2 regions of the Streptosporangium sp. NPDC049376 genome follow, and region 2 is predicted to be linked to the other one. Evidence: riboswitches for the same ligand, from Rfam matches in the RefSeq annotation. Region 2 holds a riboswitch; the other holds the start of a gene.
The links. Region 2 has a riboswitch for glycine ahead of gcvT (glycine cleavage system aminomethyltransferase GcvT). Riboswitches for the same ligand answer to the same signal wherever they lie in the genome.
Positions count from the first base shown of each region.

Region 1: it holds a riboswitch for glycine, as region 2 does, so the genes downstream of both, gcvP (aminomethyl-transferring glycine dehydrogenase) here and gcvT (glycine cleavage system aminomethyltransferase GcvT) in region 2, are expected to answer to the same signal.

Region 1 covers NZ_JBITMT010000006.1:131,864-136,264, reverse strand. The annotation lists gene ACIBVQ_RS18690 (MerR family transcriptional regulator) at 1-558, shown strand, start outside; gene ACIBVQ_RS18685 (bifunctional nuclease family protein) at 638-1,108, shown strand; gene ACIBVQ_RS18680 (MerR family transcriptional regulator) at 1,253-1,873, shown strand; glycine riboswitch at 1,888-1,979, shown strand; gene gcvP (aminomethyl-transferring glycine dehydrogenase) at 2,139-4,401, shown strand, end outside.
Region 2 covers NZ_JBITMT010000002.1:129,049-133,449, forward strand. The annotation lists gene ACIBVQ_RS06040 (alpha/beta fold hydrolase) at 1-282, opposite strand, end outside; gene ACIBVQ_RS06045 (TetR/AcrR family transcriptional regulator) at 279-884, opposite strand; gene ACIBVQ_RS06050 (hypothetical protein) at 996-1,748, opposite strand; glycine riboswitch at 1,888-1,986, shown strand; glycine riboswitch at 1,989-2,073, shown strand; gene gcvT (glycine cleavage system aminomethyltransferase GcvT) at 2,115-3,203, shown strand; gene gcvH (glycine cleavage system protein GcvH) at 3,200-3,589, shown strand; gene ACIBVQ_RS06065 (L-serine ammonia-lyase) at 3,675-4,401, shown strand, end outside.

The DNA of each region.
Region 1 (4,401 bases), on a different contig from region 2:
GAGCCGGAGCGCAGTCCCTCCGGCTACCGGAAGTTCAGTTACGCCGACGTCGAGCGGCTGCGTTACATCCTCGGCGAGCAGCGCGACCGTTACCTGCCGCTGCGTGTGATCAAGGACCGGCTCGAGGCCGCGGACCGCGAGGACCGGCCGGTCACCCCTCCGCGGGCCCTTCCCGGCGAGGCGCCGCCGGAGGTTCGTCTCACCCGCAAGGAACTGCTCGCCGCCGCCGAGCTCGACGAGGAGACCCTCACCGAGCTTGAGGACTTCGGCCTGCTCGCCGCGGTCGCCCGCCACTACGACGCCGAGGCGCTGGCCGTGGCCCGCAGCGTGGGGGCACTGGCCGCCTTCGGGCTCAGGGCACGCCACCTGCGGGTCGTCAAGGCCGCGGCCGAGCGGGAGGCCACCCTCGTCGAACAGGCCATCGCACCGTTGCTTCGCCGCCGAGGCCCGGGGGCCATCGACCGGGCCGACGAGACCGCCAAGGAGATTTCTGGTCTTCTGCTGGAATTGCACGCCTCGCTCCTGCGTTCCGCCGTGCGTGGGGGCTTGGGCCGGTGAGAACCTGACCAGGCACTCGTCCCCTCACGAGTGTTACGTTGAACAAACCGGTCATAATCCAGCGAAGACGGAGCAGCCCGTGTTGCAGATGGAGGTCGTGGGCGTTCGGGTTGAGATGCCCTCAAACCAGCCTATTGTCCTGCTGAAGGAGGCACATGGGGAGCGGTACCTGCCGATCTGGATCGGCATGACCGAGGCGACGGCGATCGCGATGGCCCAGGCCGAAGAGCCGCCACCCCGGCCACTCACCCATGACCTCTTCCGCGACGTGCTCGACGCGCTCGGCGTCCGGCTGAGCACCGTGAACATCGTCGCACTCCGTGATGGGATCTTCTTCGCCGATCTCGTGTTCTCCAACGGGGTCGAGGTGAGCGCCCGTCCTTCGGACTCCATAGCCCTGGCGTTGCGTACGGGAGCCCGTATCTTCGCCAGTGAGGACATCGTCAGGGAGGCGGGGGTGATCATTCCCGACGACCAGGAGGACGAGGTGGAGAAGTTCAGGGAGTTCCTTGACACGATCACGCCCGAGGACTTCGGTCGCGCGGGGTAGGTATTTCGGTGCATTTACGCTTCACGACGCGCCGGGGAGGGTCGTTGACTGATCTTGGCCCCAGTCCTACGGTGCAAGTGAAACCCGCGGCTGTGCGCAAACCCCCAGATCAGGCCGCGGGATGAGAGAAAGCCGGAGGTCCGCGTGGCGGTCAGCAGCGGCGAGGGTAGAAACGCCGACCAGGATGACCCGGAACGGCGCGGGGAGGCACGTCAGCGTGCGGGCGAAGAGGGCCTGCTGTTCGACGGGCAGCCGGTGAAACTGCCCGCCGACATCGGATACCGCGGTCCCACCGCCTGTGCCGCGGCCGACATCACCTATCGGCAGCTGGACTACTGGGCGCGCACCGGTCTGGTCGAGCCCACGGTCAGGGCCGCTCACGGTTCGGGTTCCCAGCGCCTGTACGGCTTCCGCGACATCCTGGTGCTCAAGGTCGTCAAACGGCTGCTCGACACGGGTGTGTCCCTCCAGCAGATCCGCATCGCCGTCCAGCACCTGCGCGACCGCGGCGTCAACGACCTGGCCCAGATCACCCTCATGAGTGACGGGGTGAGCGTGTACGAGTGCACCTCACCCGACGAGGTCATCGACCTGCTCCAGGGAGGGCAGGGTGTCTTCGGCATAGCCCTCGGCCGCGTCTGGCAGGAGGTGGAGGGCTCCCTGGCCGACCTGCCCGGAGAGCGCGCGGAGTCCGGCCAGAGCCCTTTAGGCGATCACCACGCGGATGAGCTGGCCCGTCGTCGCCGGGCTCGCCGCACCGGGTAAGGTTGTCTCGCTGCTGACTCTGCGCGGGAGAGACCCCGGCATGATCGGGGCGCCGAAGGAGCAACCTCCCCGGAATCTCTCAGGCACCCGGTACCGCGTGGGCGAGGCGACTCTGGAAAGCAGGCACGCCCGCCAGGCGCGTCTCACCGACGGGGAAAGCCTTCCACGCACCGGAAGGTGAAACTCTCAGGTCGCGATGACAGAGGGGGAGATCCGGCATACGCCCGCGCCCAGCGCCGGTCTCCAACGTCTCGGGAGGCTTCCCATGACCGACCTGTCACCGCTCAGCGAGCTGACCCCCCCGCCGTTCGCCACCCGTCACATCGGGCCCGCGGACGCCGACCAGACCCGCATGCTCGAGGCGGTCGGATTCGCCTCGACCGCCGACCTGGTCGCGGTGGCCGTCCCCGAGGCCATCAGGGCGAAGGACAGGCTCAACCTCCCGCCCGCCGCGAGCGAGACGGAGGCCATCGCCGAGCTGCGCGCCCTCGCCGGGCGCAACACCGTGCTCACCTCGATGATCGGCCTGGGCTACCACGACACGATCACCCCGGCGGTCATCCGCCGCAACCTCCTGGAGAACCCCGGCTGGTACACCGCCTACACGCCCTACCAGCCCGAGATCTCCCAGGGGCGCCTTGAGGCCCTGCTCAACTTCCAGACGGTCGTCTCCGACCTGACCGGTCTCGACGTGGCGGGCGCCTCCCTGCTGGACGAGGCCACCGCCGCCGCCGAGGCGATGACGCTGGCCCGCAGGGCGGTGCGCGGCTCCTCGAACGTGTTCGTCGTCGACGCCGGCTCGTTGCCGCAGACCAAGGCCGTGCTGCGCACCAGGGCCGAGCCGCTCGGCATCGAGCTGGTCGAGAGCGACTTCACCGAGGCCCTTCCCGACTGTTTCGGCGTGCTCGTGCAGTACCCCGGGGCCGACGGTGAGATCAGGGACTTCCGTGCCGTCGCCGAGGCCGCCCACGCGCGCGGCGCCCAGGTGGTGGCCGCCGCCGACCTGCTGGCCCTGACCCTGCTGGCCGCCCCCGGCGAGCTCGGCGCCGACATCGCGATCGGCTCCTCGCAGCGCTTCGGCGTCCCGCTGGGCTTCGGCGGCCCGCACGCCGCCTACATGGCCGTCCGCGACGGCCTGCAGCGGCAGATGCCCGGCCGTCTGGTCGGCGTCTCCCAGGACGCCGACGGCCGCCCCGCCTACCGCCTGGCGCTGCAGACCCGTGAGCAGCACATCCGCAGGGAGAAGGCGACCAGCAACATCTGCACCGCGCAGGTGCTGCTCGCGGTCATCGCGGGCATGTACGCCGTCTACCACGGCCCCGAGGGCCTTCGCAGGATCGCCAGGCGCGTCCACCGGCACGCCGTCGTGCTGGCCGCGGGCCTGCGCCACGGAGGCGTCGAGGTCGTCCACGACGCCTTCTTCGACACCGTGCTCGCCCGGGTGCCCGGCCGCGCCGCCCGGATCGTGGCCGCGGCCCGCGACAACGGCGTCAACCTGCGCCTGGTCGACGCCGACCACGTCGGTGTCACCTGCGACGAGCGGACCGAGCAGCTCCACCTGGAGCAGGTCCTGGCCGCCTTCGAGGTCAGCGGCGCCGTACTGACCGACCTGGACGCCGCGGCGCACGACGCGCTGCCCGAGGGGCTGGCGCGCACCGGCGACTACCTGACCCACCCGGTCTTCCACAGCCACAGGTCGGAGACGGCCATGCTGCGCTACCTGCGCAGGCTCCAGGACAAGGACGTCGCGCTCGACCGGTCGATGATCCCGCTCGGCTCGTGCACCATGAAGCTCAACGCGACCACCGAGATGGAGCCGATCACCTGGCCCGAGTTTGCCGGGCTGCACCCCTACGCCCCCGCGGAACAGGCCGAGGGCTACACGGAGCTGGTGCGGGAGCTTGAGGGCTGGCTGGCCGAGGTCACCGGCTACGACGCGGTCTCCATCCAGCCGAACGCGGGCTCCCAGGGTGAGTTCGCCGGGCTGCTGGCGATCCGCGCCTACCACCACGCCCGCGGCGAGGCCCATCGCGACGTCTGCCTGATCCCCTCCTCCGCGCACGGCACCAACGCCGCCAGCGCGGTCATGGCCGGTATGCGGGTCGTCGTGGTCGCCTGCGACGACAACGGCAACGTGGACCTCGCCGACCTCGACGCCAAGCTCGGCAAGCACCGCGACCGGCTCGCCGCGATCATGGTGACCTACCCCTCGACGCACGGCGTCTACGAGGAGACCATCACCCAGATCTGCGAGCGGGTGCACGAGGCGGGCGGCCAGGTCTACGTCGACGGCGCCAACCTCAACGCCCTGGTCGGCCTGGCCAAGCCGGGCGAGTTCGGGGCGGACGTCTCCCACCTGAACCTGCACAAGACCTTCTGCATCCCGCACGGCGGCGGCGGCCCCGGCGTCGGCCCCGTCGCGGTCCGCGCCCACCTCGCCGGCTACCTGCCCGGTCACCCGCTGCGCGACGACTCGCCGGTCGGTCCCGTCTCCGCCGCGCCGTACGGCTCGGCGGGCATCCTGCCCA
Region 2 (4,401 bases):
GGGCTTCCCGGGGGACAGCAGGTCGATCAGCCCGAGGGCGTCCTCGGCGTGCTGTTCCACCCGCTGAGGCGCCGCCGGGTCGTCCAGCGGGCTGTTGGACAGGCCGCGCGGGTCGTAGGTGACGACCGTGCGGTCGGCGGCCAGGTCGTCGACGATCTCCTCGAAGGAGGCGGCGCCGCCGGTGCCGCCGGGGATCAGCAGCAGGAGCGGCCCGCGCCCCCGCACCTCGTAGTACAGCTCGGCGCCGTCCACACGCAGGCGTCCGGTGGTCATCTCGGTCATGTCCTCTTTCCTTCACCGTGTGGTTCGTGATCGGCGGGCCAGCGCTCCAGGAGGGTGTGCAGGGCGTCGAGGCAGCGTGACCACGACTCCTCGGCCGGGCGCGAGTGCGCGAACCCGCCCGCCGCCTCAAGGCTGATGAAGCCGTGCAGCATGCTGCGCAGCAGCCGTACCGCGTCGGTCAGGTCGGGCTCCCCGAGGGCGTAGGCGCGCAACATGCCGTAGGTCAGCTCGATCGCGCGCCGCGGCCCGCGCGCCGCGGCCAGGAGCTCGGGGTCGATCTCCGTGGGGATCTGCGTCGCCATGTAGCGGCCCGGGTGTTCGCGGGCGTAGTCCCGGTAGGCGGTCGCGTACGCGACCAGCGCGTCCCTGCCCGCCAGCCCCGCGGTGGCCTCCGCGATGCGGACGCTCTTCTCGTCGGCCGCCAGCAGGGCGATCCGGCCGCGCAGGTCCTCAAGGCCGCGAACGTGCGCGTAGAGGCTGGCGTCCTTCACCCCGAGCCGTCGTGCCACCGCCGACATGGTCAGCCGGTCGAACCCGACCTCGTCGGCCAGTTCGGCACCGGCGAGCGTCACCCGATCCGTCGTCAACCCGGCCCGCGCCATACGCGCCCCTCTCTCCTAGATTCCCTAGACTGTAACTAATCCCATTAATTTCTGTCTAATGAGATTAGTTTCACCGGGCGCGCGACAGTACGGCACGGCGGTTCACCGAGGTCAGCGGCGTGGCCGCAGGCGGGAGGAGGGCAGGTCGTGACGGCCGGAGACGAACTCCTGGAAGGCGATCTTGACCTTGATGGCCGGGCGACGCCAGCGCTCCTCACGGCGCTGCGCCCTGGCCAGCTTCCAGGGCCTCGGCCTTCGGGAGCCCGGGGCGAAGAACCAGTGGGCCCAGGGGGAGCCGGGCCGGGCCAGCCGCAGCGCCCCGACGATCAGCAGCAGCGGGACGAACAGACCGACCATGCCCGTCCAGATCTTCCCCTTCAGCAGGGTGACCACGGCGAGCATGAGATTGAGCACGAGGAAGCCGACCGCCAGCCACGTCCCCTGCGGCGTGCCGTCCGGCCGCTCCCAGCCCAGCGGGCGCAGGCCGAGCAGGAGCAGACCGGTGACGGCGATCGCGATGAACACCGCGTCGACCGACGTGCGGCCCTCCTCCTCCCAGTAGACGTCGTGCAGGTGCAGGATCAGCGCGAACTCGTCCAGGATGAGGGCGGCGCCCACCCCGAAGACGGCCGCGGTCAGGGCGTACCACCCCTGGGACACGCCGGAGACGAGCAGGCCGGAGACCCCGCCGAGCATCGTCAGCACCACGCCGAACACCACATGGTGGATGTGCATGTCGCCGACGCTGACGTTGCCGAACCAGCCGATCTTGGCGCGGATGAGCCGGACGTTGATGCGGGTGAAGACGAAGGCGACGATCAGCGCGACGAAGAAACAGAAGAGCGGTAGCCGTCCTGTTTCCACGATTCGATGTTGGAACAAATCCCCCACTGCACCTTCAGGTTATGCGAGAGCCGTCATGATCACGCCTAACCGGACACTCTGTCCCGACCCGGGGATTTCGCTCGGCCCTCGCCTACGGTTAGGCTGGCCGGGACACCGACGAGCCCGCGCGGGAGAGCGTCCTGACATCCAGGCCAGGACCCCTGAAGGAGCAAGCCCTCCCCGCAAACCTCTCAAGGCAAAGGACCGCGTGGGTAGGTGCCTCTGGAAAGCAGGCCGTACGGCCTCGCCGAAGGTGAAAGTCCGGCAAAAATCGGGCGAAGCTCTCAGGCATCCATGACAGAGGGGGAGGATGCTTCTCATCCGACCCCTGTCTGAGGTGCGAACATGTCCCGACCCACGCCGCTGCGCGGTGTTCACGAGGCCCTCGGCGCGACGCTGACCGACTTCGCGGGCTGGCTGATGCCGCTGCGCTACGGAAGCGAGTCCGCCGAGCACAACGCGGTCCGCCAGGCGGCCGGCCTGTTCGACCTCTCCCACATGGGAGAGATCTTCGTGACGGGCCCGCAGGCAGGCGAGGCCCTCGACTACGCGCTCGTCGGTCACATCTCCGCCCTTGAGCCGGGACGCGCCCGCTACACGATGATCGTCGATCCCCAGGGCGGCGTACTCGACGACCTGATCGTCTACCGCCTGGCCGACCAGGAGTTCATGGTCGTCGCCAACGCCTCCAACTACCCCCGGGTCGCCGCCGAGCTGACCGAGCGCGCCGGGGCCTTCGAGGCCGCGGTCGAGGACCGCTCCGAGCAGTACGCGCTGGTCGCGGTACAGGGGCCGCGCTCCCGCGAGATCCTGGGCGGGCTCACCGACGCCGACCTCGACGGCCTGAAGTACTACGCGGGCCTTCCCGCGACCGTCGCCGGGCTCTCCGCCCTCGTCGCCCGCACCGGCTACACCGGCGAGGACGGCTTCGAGCTGTTCGTCGCCGCCGACGACGCCGAGCCGCTGTGGGCCGCGCTCACCAAGGCGGGCGAGCCGTACGGCCTGCTGCCCGCCGGGCTTTCGGCGCGTGACACCCTCCGTCTTGAGGCGGGGATGCCGCTGTACGGCAACGAGCTCTCCGCTGATCTCACCCCGTTCGACGCGGGGCTCGGCCGTGTGGTGAGGTTTGACAAACCAGGCGACTTCGTCGGCAGGGCCGCCCTTGAGCCGCTCAAGGACGTCCCCCCGGCCCGCCGCCTGGTGGGACTGATCGCGACCGGCCGCAGGGTGCCCCGCCACGGGTATCCGGTGGTCTCCGGCGACGGCGTCGTCGTCGGAGAGGTGACCAGCGGAGCGCCTTCCCAGACCCTGGGCAGGCCGATCGCCATGGCCTACGTGGACAACGGAACGTCCGCTGGACTGGCCGTGGACATCCGGGGCAGTCACGAGCCGGTCGAGGTCGTTGAGCTGCCTTTCTACAGGAGGAAAAAGTGAGTGACATTCCCGAGGAGCTGCACTACACCAAGGAGCACGAGTGGATCTCGGGCATAGACGACGGCCTGACCCTGACCGTCGGCATCACCGCCTACGCCGCCAACGCCCTCGGTGACGTGGTCTTCGTCCAGTTGCCCGAGGCCGGTTCCTCGCTCACCGCAGGTGAGGCGGTCGGCGAGGTCGAGTCGACCAAGTCGGTGAGCGACATCTTCGCGCCGGTCGGCGGTGAGGTCGTCGAGGTCAACGAGGCCGTCGTCGACGACCCCTCGCTGGTCAACAGTGACCCCTATGGCGACGGCTGGCTGTTCCGCGTCCGGCTTGAGGGTGACCCGGAGGACCTGCTGTCCCCCGAGGAGTACACGGCACTCACTTCGGGCGAATCCTGAAATATCTAATCTTGCGTCGTGATCACGCGCGTCCACCGGCGCGCGTGATCACGACCGCGGGACAGCGCAAAGGCAGGGCAGATCAATGGCGATCAGCGTCTTCGACCTCTTCAAGATCGGTATCGGCCCGTCCAGCTCGCACACCGGCGGCCCGATGGCCGCCGCCCACAGGTTCGCCAGAGGGCTCGACCACGACGGCCTGCTCGACAAGACCACCCGGGTCGAGGTCATCCTCTACGGCTCACTCGGCCTGACCGGCAAGGGCCACGGCAGCGACAAGGCCGTCCTTCTCGGCCTGACCGGCGACAAACCCGAACTCGTCGACGTCGACACCGTCGACGAACGGCTGGCCGCCATGCGCGCCTCGGGAACGATCCGGTTGTACGGCTCCCGCGAGATCCCGTTCGTGGTCGGTGAGCATCTCGTCTTCGAACGCAAGATCTCCCTGCCGCACCACCCGAACGGCATGCGGTTCACCGCCTTCGGGGAGACCGGCGACGTCCTGCGGGAGAAGGTCTACTACTCGGTCGGCGGCGGCTTCGTGGTCGACGAGAACGCCACCGGCGCCGACCGCATCAAACCGGACGACACCGTCCTGCCGTACCCCTTCACCACGGCGGCCGAGCTGCTCGGCCACTGCACGGAGACGGGTCTTTCCGTCTCGGGGCTGATGCTGGAGAACGAGAAGGCCTTCGGCCTGTCCGAGCGGGAGATCCGCGACCGGCTGCTGAATCTGTGGCGCGTCATGAGCGAGTGCGTCGGGCGCGGCATCGCCAAGGAGGGCGTGCTGCCCGGCGGCCTGAAGGTCAGGC